2 regions of the Devosia litorisediminis genome follow, and region 2 is predicted to be linked to the other one. Evidence: predicted binding sites of a transcription regulator. Region 2 holds the regulator's gene; the other holds the start of a gene.

Region 1 (7,669 bases), on a different contig from region 2:
CATTTCAAGCGGGATCGAGGGTTCAGGCTCGCGCGCTGGCGGTGCCGATGGTGGCGGGACGGCTGCCGCAATCATGCGCTCGCGCCCGGCGGGCTGAGGCTTGGCGGCACGATCCTCGATCTCGGCAACTGCCTCGGCAACCTGTCGGATCACCGTACCCAACACGGAAATATCGGCTTCAACGCCATCAAGGCGCTGGTCAGCATTGATATCAGCCATGGCATTGATGCGCTGGCCCAGCACTGCGCCGGCCTGAGCATCCGTTGCAAGAAGACGGGATAGGTCTTCGATGGCGCGTTCCAGCCGGTTTTCGGCGCGCTGACGCAACGTGCGTTCAAGCAGCACCACGAAGACACAGCCGACAACCACGGCAGCAAGAATCGCCTCGGCGGGCGTAAACGTCAGCCCAAAATAGGCTGTCGCGCCGACGCCGGCCGCAGCAAGGGCGATAAACGTGTAGACCAGTGCCTGCACGGGCGGACCTATGAACCCTTTGTAATCGCCGGGATTCGGCTTCCCCTCATAGCACCGCGTCGGATGCTGCAAAAGGCGAACGCCGCCTCTTCCAAGGCTAATTGCGCCTCATCAGGTGGAAAACAGCTTCCAGGCCCGCGAGAAGAAGCGCTGGAACAGTATCAACTGCGCTGCACCCCGTGCGGCAGCGGAAGCGCCCATGCAGCCCATTTCGACAGCAGGATGATCTGCAGTGAGTGAGGGCAGCAGGTGGAGATGGTGCACAACGCGCTCGTGTAAACGTTCAACGATATCGCGCGGCATGATGCCATCAACGATGGCTTCGTCCACCTCGATCACGGCGCGTGTGTTGATAATCGCCTTGGCCAGTGCCGAGCCAGCCTTATCCAGCCATTGTGTGGCAACAGGCTCGAGCGCATCCCAATCCCAATTGAAGGGGCTGCCAGTGGGCACATCCATCCCCGCCTTGGTCAGCATGTGCTGCAGAGCCATGATCGAGGCGACCAGATGGACAAATGTCAGATTGCCTTCATCGTCGCATATCAGGATCGAGCCGAGATTGGCGGCGTGGCCTTCGCCCTCCCAGAGCTCACCATTGGCGACCAGCCCACCCCCGACAAATGTACCGACCTGAAAATAGGCCAACCCACGAGGCCAGGGAGCGGCGTGTGCGATCACTTCGGACCAACAGGCTGCGTTGCCATCATTGTACCAATGCACAGGCAGATCGACATCTTTGGCAATGCGTTCGACCAGATCGATGTCACGCCACAGAGCGGCCTGCTCTTCAGGGGCCTCCACCAGGCCAATATTGCGACCAATATGAGAGGGGCTGGCCACACCAATACCGGCAAGGCGTGAGCGCTGAACATCGGTCAAGCCAGAGCGAATGGTGGCTACTTCTGCAGCGATATCGGAAAACAGGGTACTGGCATCGGGATAGGCGTAGCTGCGGCGGACGCTGGCCAGCGTCTTGCCGGACATCTCGATCACCAGCACTTCAAAATGCCGCCAACCGACTTCAATGCCAATGGCCACGGCCCCATGCGGGTTGAGAAAAAGTGGGGTTGCGGGCTGGCCGCGCCGACCGCGCAAGACTTCGCCGCGAATGACCAGGGCGCGGGATTCCAGTTCAGCCACAATGCGCGAGGTGGTTTGTGGTCCCAATCCAGACAATCGCGCGACGTCAGCATTTGACGCCCCAGGATTTAGCGCAAGCAGGGTGAGTACAGCCCGCTCATTGGTTATTCGCACGCCCGACTGAGCAACGCCGCGCGACATTGGATTGATATCAGTCGTTTCAGAATCCTTTTGCATGGAGTGACTTAAACGACTGCGACGACCCGGATCAAGCACAATGCATTTTTTCATTCAGCGAAATGCGGAACGGAAAATTTACCCTGATGAGAAACAATTGGCATAACACCGGGATAGCCGCGGCGGCGGCGACAAAACCGGAAACGAACAAGTCCAAACGCGAGGTCCGGGCCGCATGGCGATGCAGAATCGAAGCAATGGTGATGCCAGCGGCAGACTATTGCTGATTGACCGGGACAATGCACAGGCACAGCTGATCGCTGAATCGCTGGCGCAATGCCTGGATCAGGCCGCTCGAATTACAGTGGTATCAGGCGGAAAGCCCGCGGCTGAACTGCTGCGCGACGGCACCTTCGACATCGTATTGGCGGATTTATCGAGCCTGAGCGACCTCGCAGAACATAGCGATGACGCAGTGCAGCGGCTTGTGCGGCTGGCCAGCGGCGCCTTGCTTGTCGCGCTGTCGGACGGTGTTTCGGTATCATCGGCGGTTGGCGCGATGCGCGCGGGCGCCCATGATTATGTGGCCAAACCCATCAATGGCCCAACCATGGCCGCCCGCATCGGCGAATTGGCGCAACGGCATGGCAAGTGCCGGTCGCTGGGCATGGAAGCCCGCAATGCCGCCGGACTCAGCGATTTCGCCGGTTTCATCGGTGCTTCGAGCGCGATGCAGTTTGTCTATGAGCAGATCGGCCGGATCGCGACATCATCAGCCCCCGTGTTCATCACCGGCGAAAGCGGCACCGGCAAGGATGTCTGTGCTGAAGCATTGCACGCCAAGGGCCAACGCGCCGGCAAGCGCCTGGTGGCCATCAATTGCGCGGCGATCCCGCGCGATCTGATGGAAAGCGAGTTGTTCGGCGTGGCCCGGGGCGCGTTTACCGGCGCCCATGAAGATCGCAAGGGCGCTGCCGAACTGGCTGACGGTGGCACGCTGTTTCTCGACGAAATCGGGGAAATGGACCTGTCGCTGCAATCAAAATTGCTGCGCTTCCTGCAGACCGGAACGCTTAGTCGGGTCGGCGAAGCTGGTGTTCGGCATGTCGATGTGCGGGTGATCTGCGCGACCAATCGCAACCCCATGCAGCTTATTGCGGAAAAGAAGTTCCGCGAGGACCTGTTCTACCGGCTGCATGTATTGCCAATTCACCTGCCACCCCTGCGCCAGCGCCCCACAGATATCATGGTGCTGGCGCGACACTTCCTGGCGCGTTACGCAACCGAAGAGCACAAGAGCTTTGGCGATTATTCGGCCGAGGTCTCCAGTATGCTGACAGCGGCTGAATGGCCCGGCAATGTGCGCCAACTGCAAAACCTCGTACGCCGTCTGGTGGTCATGTTCGATGGCGGCGAGATCACGGCGACGATGCTGAGCGCGGCAGATATTGAATCACGTGGCGTGACACCAGCGGTTGATACCCAGCCCCGCAGCGAGCGTCGGCCACCTATCCTGCCAATGTGGCAGCAGGAACAGCGCATCATTGAAGATGCGATCGCTCGTTTCAGCGGCAATGTCTCGCTTGCTGCAGCAGCGCTGGAAATCAGTCCGTCGACCATTTATCGGAAGCGGCAAGGCTGGTCGGAACTGGCGTCAGCGAGTTAAGCCCCAAGCGCGATCACAAGAGACAAAATAAAGAGCATGCTGACCAAAGGTGTCATGACCCAGCGCTCTGACACACTGCGTGAAGCGGCATTTCCCACTATGCCCAGCAGGTAGAAGACGACTACCGCCCAAGCGGCAGCGTCGATCCAGTCCCCTATTGGCAAGAGTTGCAGCACGTGGGCCTTCTGCATCTGGATGGCCAGCAAGCCAATATAGATGAGAATGGCTGCAAGGCTACCGACGCGCAAAACGACCGGTAAACGACCATGCTGTCCACCCCAGGCAAACCGCCCCCAGGGGACTCCCATGGCAAGTGCTGCCTGAAAAACGGCCAGGCCGGCCAGCAATATTGCGCTGATGTATGCTGCAACCACGTTCATCGATATTCCTCCACGATCACACCCGTGACAGCCGATGCCAGAATGAAGGCTGGCAGGAGAGCTTCAAGGCGTGCTGGCCTCACGGGATTTGGCACGGTCGAGCCCAAGATAGTGTTCGCGCAAAATCACGGCGATGCCCGAGGCGACAATGATCAGGGCGCCAGCGATCATTGTAATGGTGGGCACCTCCGCGAACACCACCAGACCGATGATGATAGTCAGGATCAGCGAGACATATTCGAACGGGGCAATCACCGACATGTCCGCGTAGCGATAGCAGGAGGTGAGCAGCAACTGCCCTACCCCGCCGGCGAAACCTGCGCCGATAAGCAGCACCGCCTGTTCAGGCGTCGGTTTGACCCAGCCCAACGGGATGGTGAGCAACGACAATAGGCTAGCGCACATGAAGAAGTAGATGACGATCGTCTCGGTACGCTCGGTCTGGACCAGCTTTCGAACCTGCATCATGGCGAATGCAGAGAACACCGCTGCCCCCAAGGCTGCTGCTGCACCAATGGTTTCGCTGTTGCCAATCGGCGCGCCGCTGGAGAACAGCGTCAGGCGCGGCCACAAAATGATAACCACACCAACCAGGCCAACCAGTACAGCGGTCCAGCGGAAGACATGCACACGCTCTTTGAGCAGCAAAGCGCTGAACACCACGATCAGCAGTGGTGCCGCATACCCAATCGCAGTGGTCTCAGGGAGCGGTAGCCGGGTCAACGCAAAAAAGCCCATGCCCATCGAGCACACGCCAATAAAGGAGCGCAGAACGTGGCCAAGGGGATTGCTGGTGTGCAGGGCCGTGCGCAGTTTCCGCCGCCAGGCAAGATAGGCAATCACCGGAATAATGGCGAAGAAGCACCGGAAAAAAACCAGTTCACCCGCCGGTACGGTTTCGGTCGCCTTGAGCAGCGTGGCCATCACCACGAAGCAGCATACTGACAAAACCTTGAGCGCGATGCCGCGCAGGGGACTTCCCGCATTGAGCGTGCGGTTGGGCGCAACGGTCGCTTTGGGAGGGGACACGATCAACTCGTGGCTGGGATAGCGGCATGGGGTAGAGACCGGCGCAGCACATGGGTGGCGCGCCGGGTGAGAAATCAGCCTTTGGCTGCTTCGAGCTTTTCCTTGGCCATGCGCGCGGTAGCGAAAGCCTTGTGTTCGGGGCCGACAGCGCTGCCGGTCTTGACCACCTTGCCGGTGGCGTCATGAAGTTCCCAATGCCAGTTGGCGTTAGGGCCGCTGCCGCCCTTGAGGCGCAGCTTGATTTGAAGCGAGTTATCCTGGGTCATGAAAGCCTTATGGCGCAGCTTGGCGCGGCGTGGAAGGGGGTGGATGAAAAAGATGCTGCATGCCGCATGCCAACCGGCGCTATGGCAACGGCTTTAGACCTCTGACAACCTGACTTCGATCCGGTCCCCCCAAAAGGCGAGCATGTCACGAATAGGTTCCACCAAAGGGCATGGATCGGGATAGTACCAGACCTGATCCGTTCCGGTTGCCGTCAGGGTCTTGATGGTGCAGTACCAAGCCTCACCCTTATACGGGCAATGGGTGCGGGTTTCCGTTTCCTCGAGAATGCTAGGCTGGATATCCTCGCGCGGAAAATAGATTCGTAGCGGTGACCCCGGCTCATCGAGTTGCATGGCTTTGGTAGAGCTGGCGATCTCGGCGCCATCGAACAGTACGTGCGCCCGCCCCTTAATCGGCGAGATCTTGATATCCTTGTCGAGACATTGTGCTGTCATGATTGCCTGCCATCTCTGGGTTTGTTGGTTGAATAATAACAACGCACGAGGGTGATTGCGGTTCACCCGACCTTGACTCTGCAAAGGCTCAATCCTATATCCCTGCCACCTGTTAGCACTCTCCTTGTGTGAGTGCTAACAGCTCAGAAATTGCATTCGAAATGCTGCTATAGGAGCAAATCATGGGCTTCCGTCCTCTGCACGACCGCGTGGTCGTCCGCCGCCTCGACGGCGAAGAAAAGACCAAAGGCGGGATCATCATCCCCGACACTGCCAAGGAAAAGCCATCCGAGGGCGTCATCGTCTCGGTTGGCCCAGGCGCCCGCGACGACAACGGTAAAGTGACCGCACTGGACGTCAAGTCCGGCGACCGCGTGCTGTTCGGCAAGTGGAGCGGCACCGAGGTCAAGGTCGACGGTGAAGACCTGCTGATCATGAAGGAAAGCGACATCATGGGCGTGATCGAAGGCTAATCGCCTTCCACCCTCATTGTCCTCAACTCATTTCAAGGAGCGCCTCACATGGCTGCTAAAGAAGTAATCTTCTCCACTGACGCACGCGACAAAATGCTGCGCGGCGTCAACATCCTGGCCAATGCGGTCAAGGTGACACTGGGCCCCAAGGGCCGGAACGTCGTGATCGAAAAGTCGTTCGGTGCTCCACGCATCACCAAGGACGGCGTCACGGTTGCCAAGGAAATCGAACTGGAAGACAAGTTCGAGAACCTGGGCGCACAGTTGCTGCGTTCGGTTGCTTCCAAGACCAATGATATCGCCGGCGACGGCACCACCACCGCAACCGTTCTCGGTCAGGCCATTGTTGTTGAAGGCGTCAAGGCAGTTGCCGCCGGCTTCAATCCAATGGATCTCAAGCGCGGTATCGATCTGGCCGTGGACGAAGTTGTTGCTTCGCTCAAGTCCAGCGCCAAGAAGATCACATCTTCGGCTGAAGTTGCCCAGGTCGGCACCATCTCGGCAAATGGCGAAAAGGCCATTGGCGACATGATCGCTGAAGCCATGCAGAAGGTCGGCAATGAGGGTGTTATCACCGTCGAAGAAGCCAAGACCGCTGAGACCGAACTCGATGTCGTTGAAGGCATGCAGTTCGATCGGGGCTACCTGTCGCCTTACTTCGTGACCAATGCAGAGAAGATGACTGCGGTTCTGGACGATCCGCTGATCCTGCTGCACGAAAAGAAGCTCGGCAACCTGCAGGCTATCCTGCCGATCCTGGAATCGGTTGTTCAGTCGCAGCGTCCTCTGCTGATCATTGCTGAAGACATCGAAGGCGAAGCTCTTGCGACCCTGGTCGTCAACCGTCTGCGCGGCGGCCTCAAGGTAGCAGCCGTCAAGGCTCCTGGCTTCGGCGATCGCCGCAAGGCCATGCTCGAAGACATCGCCATCCTGACCGGTGGCCAGGTGATCTCGGAAGACCTCGGCATCAAGCTGGAAAACGTGACCATCGACATGCTGGGCACTGCCAAGCGCGTTGAGATCACCAAGGAAACCACCACCATCGTTGATGGCGCCGGTTCCCAGGATGACATCCAGGGCCGCGTTGGCCAGATCAAGGCGCAGATCGAAGAAACCACTTCGGACTACGACAAGGAAAAGCTGCAGGAACGTCTGGCCAAGCTGGCCGGCGGCGTTGCCGTGATCCGCGTTGGTGGTTCGACTGAAGTGGAAGTCAAGGAGCGCAAGGATCGCGTCGACGACGCTCTGAACGCTACCCGCGCTGCCGTTGAAGAAGGTATTGTTGCTGGCGGCGGTGTCGCTCTGCTGCGTGCTTCGAACGCCATCACCGTCAAGGGTGCCAATGCTGATCAGGACGCTGGTATTGCCATCGTTCGTCGCGCTCTGCAGGGCCCTGTCCGTACCATCGCCAACAATGCTGGCGCTGAAGGTTCGGTCGTTGTCGGCAAGATCCTCGAAAACACCTCGGTCAACTTCGGCTACAACGCCGCGACCGACGAGTACGGCGATCTGGTTGCGCTGGGCGTGATCGATCCAATGAAGGTGGTTCGTACTGCCCTGCAGGATGCCGCTTCGGTTGCTTCGCTGCTGATCACCACTGAAGCCCTCATCGTCGAGGCTCCCAAGGCTGACGCACCGGCCATGCCCGGCGGCGGCGGCATGGGCGGC
Region 2 (7,669 bases):
CCCGAAGGGTTCGAACAGCTCGCGGAATTCGGTGAGCTTGCCGGAATTGTGGGTGGCCAGCACCAGCTTGTCGCCAGCGCGCAGACGGGGAAGGCTCACTTGCTCGACCCTTTCGGCTTGGCATCAAGCGCCCGGGACACATCGCGCCACAGCGCGCAGTTTTCCGGCGAGGCATCGCGCATGGTGCTGGGCTGACGCGGTGCCGGTTTGGCGGTGACGAGATTCTTGAGCCAGGAAATCATGCCGAGAGTACTGCCTGCTGAATGTGTGTGAGTTCGCCAATGCCCTGTTCGGCCAGGGTCATGAGTGCGTTGAGCTCGTCGCGGCTGAAGGGCTGCTGTTCGGCTGTGCCCTGGATTTCGACGAACTTGCCGGCGCCGGTCATGACGAAATTGGCGTCGGTATGGGCTTCGACATCTTCGAGATAGTCGAGATCGAGCACGGGAGCGCCGCGATAGATGCCGCAGGAAACCGCGGCCACCGAATCGCGCAGCGCCTTGCCCTTGGTCAGCTTGCGCTCATCCATCCACCTGATGGCGTCAGCCAGCGCCACATAGGCGCCGGTGATCGCGGCGGTGCGGGTGCCGCCATCGGCCTCGAGCACATCGCAATCGAGTGTGATCTGGGCTTCGCCGAGGGCCTGCATGTCGACCACGGCGCGCAGACTGCGGCCGATCAGGCGCTGGATTTCCTGGGTGCGGCCGGTCTGCTTGCCGGCGGTCGCCTCGCGGCGATTGCGGCTGCCGGTAGCGCGAGGCAGCATGCCGTATTCGGCCGTGACCCAGCCCTGACCCTTGCCGCGCATCCAGCCCGGGACCGTGGTTTCAACCGAAGCGGTGACCATGACCTTGGTGTTGCCGAACGAGACGAGGCAGGAGCCTTCCGCCTTCATGGCGACGTTGCGTTCAATGGCGACGGCGCGCATCTGGTTGGCTTGACGTCCTGAAGGGCGCATCAGAAATCCACTTGGCGATTGCAGTTAACCGCCTCTTAACCCTCATAGCGCCGCCTCACAAGCCGCGGACGCTTGGCGGGAGGCAGCAATGCGCCTAAATAAGAGACCACAGTTAAAGCGGACGATTTTATCGAATAATCATGAGCAAGCTCCCGGAAGATTTTTTGAGTGTGCTCAACGCCCGCAGCCAGGACATTTTCCGCAAGATTGTGGAGCGGTACCTGGATACGGGCGCGCCAGTGGGCTCCCGCGATCTCAGCCGCATGCTGCAAGGGGGGTTATCCCCCGCTTCGGTGCGCAATGTGATGGCCGATCTTGAAGATCTCGGACTGATCGCAGCGCCGCACACATCGGCGGGCCGTGCCCCGACCCAGGACGGGCTGCGGTTCTTTGTGGACGCCATGCTTGAAGTGGGCGCGGTCAACGAGATCGAGCGCAGCCAGATTGCCCAGTCGATCCAGGGGCAGCAGCGCGGCCAGGTCGAGGATGTGCTGACCGAAGCCAGCCAATTGCTGAGCGGGCTGAGCCATGGGGCCGGGGTGGTGATCACCGCCAAGGCCGACATGGTGCTGCGCCATCTCGAATTCGTGCGGCTTGATAACCATCGCGCCATGGCCATTCTGGTGGGCGAAGATGGTCAGGTGGAAAACCGCATTCTGGAAACCCCGCCGGGGCTGACGGCCAGCGCGCTGACCCAGGCGGGCAATTACATCGCCCATCATGTGGTGGGGCGGACGCTGGCCGAAGCCCGCAAGGTGCTGGCCGCACAACGCGCCCAACAGCGGGCCGAGCTGGATGAGCTGACCCAAAAACTTGTCGATGCGGGTATTGCCACGCTGAGCCAGAGTTCGCCCAGCAATGCCCCCACAGTGATCGTGCGCGGCCGCGCCAATCTGATCAATGACACCATGGCCAGCGACGAATTGCTGCGCATGCGCCAATTGTTCGATGAGCTGGAAAGCAAGGACGGGCTGCTCGATCTGCTGGGCGATGCCGACAAGGCGCAGGGCGTGCGCATCTTTATCGGCTCGGAGAACAAGCTGTTCTCGCTGTCGGGTTCCTCGGTGATCCTGAGCCCCTACAAGGACGCCAATGACAAAGTGGTGGGCGTGCTGGGGGTAATCGGACCGACGCGGCTGAACTATGCGCGCATCGTGCCGGTGGTCGATTATACCGCTCACGTCATCACGGCCATGATGGCGCGCAAGCGCTAGCGGAGAGGCCCGGTAGCCGCCCCGGTGCCGCATTGGGCATGGGGAGAATACCGGGTGGACTTGAAATAGCCCTCATATTGGCCGATATGCGGGGCAAATTGTTTGGTATTTGCGGAAGACAGCAATCATGAGCGACGAGAACGCCGCCTCGGGCGAAACGCCCGAAGTCGAAATCCCGGTTGAAGAGACCGCCGACAACGTCGAACAGATCGACCCGATTGAGGCCCTGCGCGCGGAAAATTCAGAACTCAAGGACCGGGTGCTGCGCACCGTGGCCGAGATGGAAAACCTGCGCAAGCGGACCGAGCGCGACGTCAATGACACGCGCAGCTATGCCATTGCCGGCTTTGCCCGCGATATGCTGAGCGCCACCGATGCGCTGAGCCGCGCCCTGATGGTGCTGCCTGCAGAGGCACGCGAAAATGGCGATGCGACCACCAAGAGCCTGATCGAAGGCATCGAGATGACCGAGCGCGAAATGCAGCGCCTGCTGGCCAAGCATGGCGTGACGCCGATCGACGCCAAGGGTCAGAAATTCGATCCGCACAAGCATCAGGCGATGTTTGAAGTGCCCGATCCCAGCCAGCCCGAAGGCACTGTGGTGCAGGTGGTGCAGGCCGGTTTTGCCATTGGCGACCGCATTCTGCGCCCCGCCATGGTCGGCGTTGCCAAGGGCGGCCCCAGCCATGCGTCAAGCGAAGAAACCGTCGACAAGAGCGCCTAGGATTTCAATCCGAAGCGTTTCACGTGAATCCCCGCGCAAGCGGGGATTTTTCGTTTGGGGGCTGGCGTTCAGCCCAGGATCTGGCGGCTCATGATGCGGGTGACGCCGGCTTCGGCCATGGCGGCCCAGGCCTTGTCGAGCGAGCCATCATTGTCGATGGCGCGGGTGGCGTCCTCGATGACAGTGACGTCAAAACCGCTCGCGGCGCCATCAATGGCGGTCCAGCCGACGCAGTAGTCGGTGGCCAGCCCGACGACATAAAGCCGGCCGATATCGCGTTCATTGAGATAGCCGGCCAGCCCGGTCTGGGTTTCGCGGTCGGCTTCCTGGAACCCCGAATAGCTGTCGATGGCCCGGTTATAGCCCTTGCGAATGATCAGCTGGCCATGGGGAATGTCGAGATCGCGGCTGAGTTCGGCGCCATGGCTGTTCCAGACACAGTGATCGGGCCAGAGCACCTGGGTGCCATAATCAAGCTCGATGGTTTCGAAGGGCGCCTTGGTTGCATGCTGGCTGGCAAAGGAGATGTGATTGGCCGGGTGCCAGTCCTGGGTGAAGACCACATTGGCGAACTTTCTGGCCAGCGCATTGATCAGCGGCACGACCTCGTCGCCATTGGCCACCGCCAGATGACCGCCGGGCAGGAAGTCATATTGCACATCGACCACGACCAGCACGTCGCGCGGGGAAATCGAAATCGTCACTGGCGTTACTCCAACTGAACCGGGGGCTGCACCCATTCGGCCCGCAGCAGGCCACGCACCGAATTGCCCAGCCAGAGTGCATCGGCGGTGCCAAGGTCTGCAAGCGTCAAAACCGCCTCGACAGCCTTGCCGCTGGCGAGCAGCTCGGCGCGCAGCGTGCCGGGCAGCAGACCCGCAGCCAAAGCCGGGGTGTACAGAATGCCATCGCGTTCGATGAACAGATTGGTGATCGAACCCTCGGTGAGTTCGTCGCGCTGGTTGAGAAACACCACCTCATCGACGCCATGATCGGCATGGGCGCGCTGGCGCGGGACGTCATAAAAGGCCCGATTGGTGGTTTTGTGGGCCAGCCACAGGTTCTGGCTGTCGAGCCGTTCGGGCGCCAGCATGAAACGGAATGTGTCGGGATTGGGCGGCAGGAGCACCGCCGTCAGGGCCGGGCCGTCGGCATCCAGGGTCAGGCGCACGCGCATGGGGGTGTTGAAATCTTGAGCCTCGAGCAGGGCATTGATGGCTTCAAGATCGCAGGGCAGGGCAAAATATTCGGCTGAGGCCGCCAGCCGGTCGAGATGACGCTGGCGCAGGATGTAGCCTTGCTGGGGGCGCCAGGCCAGCGTTTCGATCAGGGTGACCGGGTCGGCGGGATTGGTGAAGAACGCCATTTTGAGCAGGGCCTCGCGGTATTCGTCATCTGCGGTGCTGTCGGCAACAATGCCACCGCCAATGCCGATACGGCCATGACCGCTGGCATCAATGATGGCGGTACGGATGGCGACATTGAGGGTCAGATCGCCATTGGGGGCGAAGCAGCCGATCGAGCCGGTATAGAGCCCGCGCGGGCCCGCTTCGAGATCGGCAATGATTTCCATGGCGCGGATCTTGGGGGCGCCGGTGATCGAGCCACAGGGGAAGAGGTTTTCCAGCAGGGCGGTGGTGGTGATGTCGGGCCGCCGTGTGGCGGTAATGCCCGAGGTCATGGTGTGCAGCGTGCGATAGGTTTCCACGGTAAACAGGTCGGTGACCTTGACCGAGCCAATGGTGGCGATGCGGCCCAGATCATTGCGCAGCAGATCGGTGATCATCAGATTTTCAGCACGGTTCTTTTCGTCGCTGGCAAGGGCGGCCTGCCCGGCGGCATCGTCGGCAATTGAAAGCCCGCGCTTGAGCGTGCCTTTCATCGGGCGGGCGCGCAGCGTGGTGCCGCGGCTGGAGACGAACAGTTCTGGCGAGCGCGACAGGATCCAGTGGTCACCGGTATTGAGCAGGGCGCCATAGGCCACCGGTTGCTGGCGCACCAGATCGCGATAGAGCGCAACGGGGTCGCCCTCAAGCCGGAAGCGGGCCTGGAAGGTGAGATTGACCTGATAGGTATCGCCCGCCGCGATCAGGGTTTTGACCTGATCAAAGGCGGCGGCATACTGGTCCGGGCTCAGGCTGGGCACGATATCGAGGGCGCGACCTGTCCTGCCCCTGGCAGCATCGGCCAGCAGCGCATCGACCGCTGCCGATGACAGCTCTTGCGGGGGATCATACAGGCCCAGCCAGAGCAGCGGGGTATCGCTGTGCGCGGGCAGGCGGGGGGCCAGGCGCTCTTCAAAGGCAAAGCCGGCCTCATAGGCCAGATAACCCGCCGCCCACATGCCTTCTTTCTGGGCGGCCTCAAGCTGGGCCAGGGCCGCGTGGACCCCGGCAGCATTGTGGGCCTGCAATACCGCCTTGGGGGCGGTGAACAGCAGGTTGGTGCCGTGTGGGGCACGGGTATCGTGCAGCAGGACAGAGCCGGTGGCGAACATGGCCCGGTTCTAGGGTTTTGCCGGGGCAAAGAAAAGCGCCGTCAACGAGCAAGCCACTTGCTTAATTTCCGCGCCGGTTGATAGTGCGCCGTCGCGGCGCCGATGCGCCCGGCCCCGAGGAGAATAACCATGAACCCCTATTTCAAGGGTGGCCTTGCCGCTTTGGCGCTGGCCGCCAGTGCAATGCCGGCTGCGGCCGAGCCCGTTGCCTTCACGCTGATCAACAATAGCAGCCAGTCGGTGCACTTCTTTTATACCACGCCAAGCAATGAGGATAACTGGGGCGCCGACGTGCTGGGCGAGAACGGCACCATCGAGCCCGATACGATGGGCACCGTGACCATTGGCGATGGCTCGGACGAGTGCTTTTACGATTTCCGCTTTGAGAGTGCCGAAGGCGGCGTGCTTGATGTGCGCGAAGTCGATATCTGCTCGCTGAGCGAATATACCCTGACCGACGCGCAATAGCGTCAAGGGGGCCGCATGGGGAGGTCGGCAGTGCTGCCGGCCTCGCTCAGGTGGCTGAGTCGGGCTGTTTTCTGCCAGAACGGCGGCAATGAGACCAAGCAGGGCCGAATGTGTCCTTTGAACGCTTGAAGCCTTAGGGGGACCCCCCTATATACCCCTCAAGCTCAGCGATGAGCGCAATTTCAATTGCTAGGAACCCGGCTCCAAGGAGCCTCGGATCTGCCTCGCAAGAGGGGCTCCAGCAAGGGTTTGCTTACAGAGAGGCTAGAGTAAATGGCTAAAGTCATTGGTATCGACCTGGGCACCACCAATAGCTGCGTTGCGGTTATGGATGGCACCAATCCCAAGGTTATCGAAAATGCGGAAGGTGCCCGCACCACCCCATCGATGGTCGCCTTCTCCAAGGATGGCGAACGTCTGGTGGGTCAGCCGGCCAAGCGCCAGGCTGTGACCAATCCTGAAAATACCCTGTTTGCCGTGAAGCGCCTGATCGGGCGCCGGTTTGATGACGCTGTCGTGGCCAAGGACAAGAACCTGGTGCCCTTCAAGATCGTCAAGGCCGACAACGGCGATGCCTGGGTGCAGGCTTCCGACGAGAAGTACTCGCCCAGCCAGGTGTCGGCCATGATCCTGCAGAAGATGAAGGAAACCGCTGAGAGCTATCTCGGCGAGACCGTCACCCAGGCCGTGATCACCGTTCCTGCCTATTTCAATGACAGCCAGCGTCAGGCCACCAAGGATGCGGGCAAGATTGCCGGCCTTGAAGTGCTGCGCATCATCAACGAGCCAACCGCTGCGGCTCTGGCCTATGGCCTGGACAAGAAGAATACCGGCACCATCGCGGTCTATGACCTTGGCGGCGGTACCTTCGACGTGTCGATTCTGGAAATCGGCGACGGCGTGTTCGAGGTGAAATCCACCAATGGTGACACCTTCCTGGGCGGTGAAGACTTTGACATGCGTCTGGTCGACTATCTGGCCGACGAGTTCAAGAAAGAGCAGGGCATTGACCTGCGCGGCGACAAGCTGGCGCTGCAGCGTCTCAAGGAAGCCGCTGAAAAGGCCAAGATCGAACTCTCGAGCTCGACCCAGACCGAAATCAACCTGCCCTTCATCACCGCCGACGCTTCGGGTCCAAAGCATCTGACGCTCAAGCTGAGCCGTTCCAAGCTGGAAAGCCTGGTCGACGATCTGATCCAGAAGACCATTGAGCCCTGCAAGCAGGCCATGAAGGACGCTGGCATCAGCGCCAGCCAGATCGACGAAGTCGTTCTAGTGGGTGGCATGAGCCGCATGCCCAAGGTCCAGGAAGTGGTCAAGCAGCTGTTCGGCAAGGAGCCCCACAAGGGCGTGAACCCGGACGAAGTGGTTGCATTGGGCGCCGCCATTCAGGCCGGCGTGCTGCAGGGCGACGTCAAGGACGTGCTGCTGCTCGACGTCACCCCACTCTCGCTCGGCATCGAAACGCTGGGTGGCGTGTTCACCCGTCTGATCGATCGCAACACGACCATCCCGACCAAGAAGAGCCAGACCTTCTCGACCGCTGAAGACAACCAGTCGGCCGTGACGATCCGGGTGTTCCAGGGCGAACGCGAAATGGCCGCCAACAACAAGTTGCTGGGCAATTTCGATCTGGCCGGCATTCCACCTGCACCACGCGGCGTGCCGCAGATTGAAGTGACCTTCGACATCGACGCCAACGGCATCGTGAATGTGTCGGCCAAGGACAAGGGCACCGGCAAGGAGCAGCAGATCCGCATCCAGGCATCTGGTGGTCTGAGCGACGCCGACATCGAGAAGATGGTTCAGGA

What was found. The regulator HrcA, encoded in region 2, represses chaperone genes, less so after heat shock. The targets are predictions, from matches to a motif close to GTTAGCACTCNCNNNNNGNGAGTGCTAAC.
Positions count from the first base shown of each region.
Region 1: a site for HrcA is predicted at 5,640-5,668, ahead of KD146_RS12070 (co-chaperone GroES). Genes of this name have one in related genera too.

Region 1 covers NZ_JAGXTP010000001.1:2,523,724-2,531,392, forward strand. The annotation lists gene KD146_RS12035 (EAL domain-containing protein) at 1-474, opposite strand, end outside; gene KD146_RS12040 (ROK family transcriptional regulator) at 586-1,791, opposite strand; gene KD146_RS12045 (sigma-54-dependent transcriptional regulator) at 1,967-3,397, shown strand; gene KD146_RS12050 (hypothetical protein) at 3,394-3,777, opposite strand; gene KD146_RS12055 (DMT family transporter) at 3,841-4,806, opposite strand; gene KD146_RS12060 (hypothetical protein) at 4,881-5,072, opposite strand; gene KD146_RS12065 (DUF427 domain-containing protein) at 5,166-5,528, opposite strand; gene KD146_RS12070 (co-chaperone GroES) at 5,711-6,001, shown strand; gene groL (chaperonin GroEL) at 6,050-7,669, shown strand, end outside.
Region 2 covers NZ_JAGXTP010000003.1:396,460-404,128, reverse strand. The annotation lists gene KD146_RS17055 (non-canonical purine NTP pyrophosphatase) at 1-99, opposite strand, end outside; gene KD146_RS17050 (hypothetical protein) at 96-242, opposite strand; gene rph (ribonuclease PH) at 239-955, opposite strand; gene hrcA (heat-inducible transcriptional repressor HrcA) at 1,096-2,169, shown strand; gene grpE (nucleotide exchange factor GrpE) at 2,297-2,893, shown strand; gene pncA (bifunctional nicotinamidase/pyrazinamidase) at 2,962-3,633, opposite strand; gene pabB (aminodeoxychorismate synthase component I) at 3,603-5,390, opposite strand; gene KD146_RS17020 (hypothetical protein) at 5,520-5,858, shown strand; gene dnaK (molecular chaperone DnaK) at 6,132-7,669, shown strand, end outside.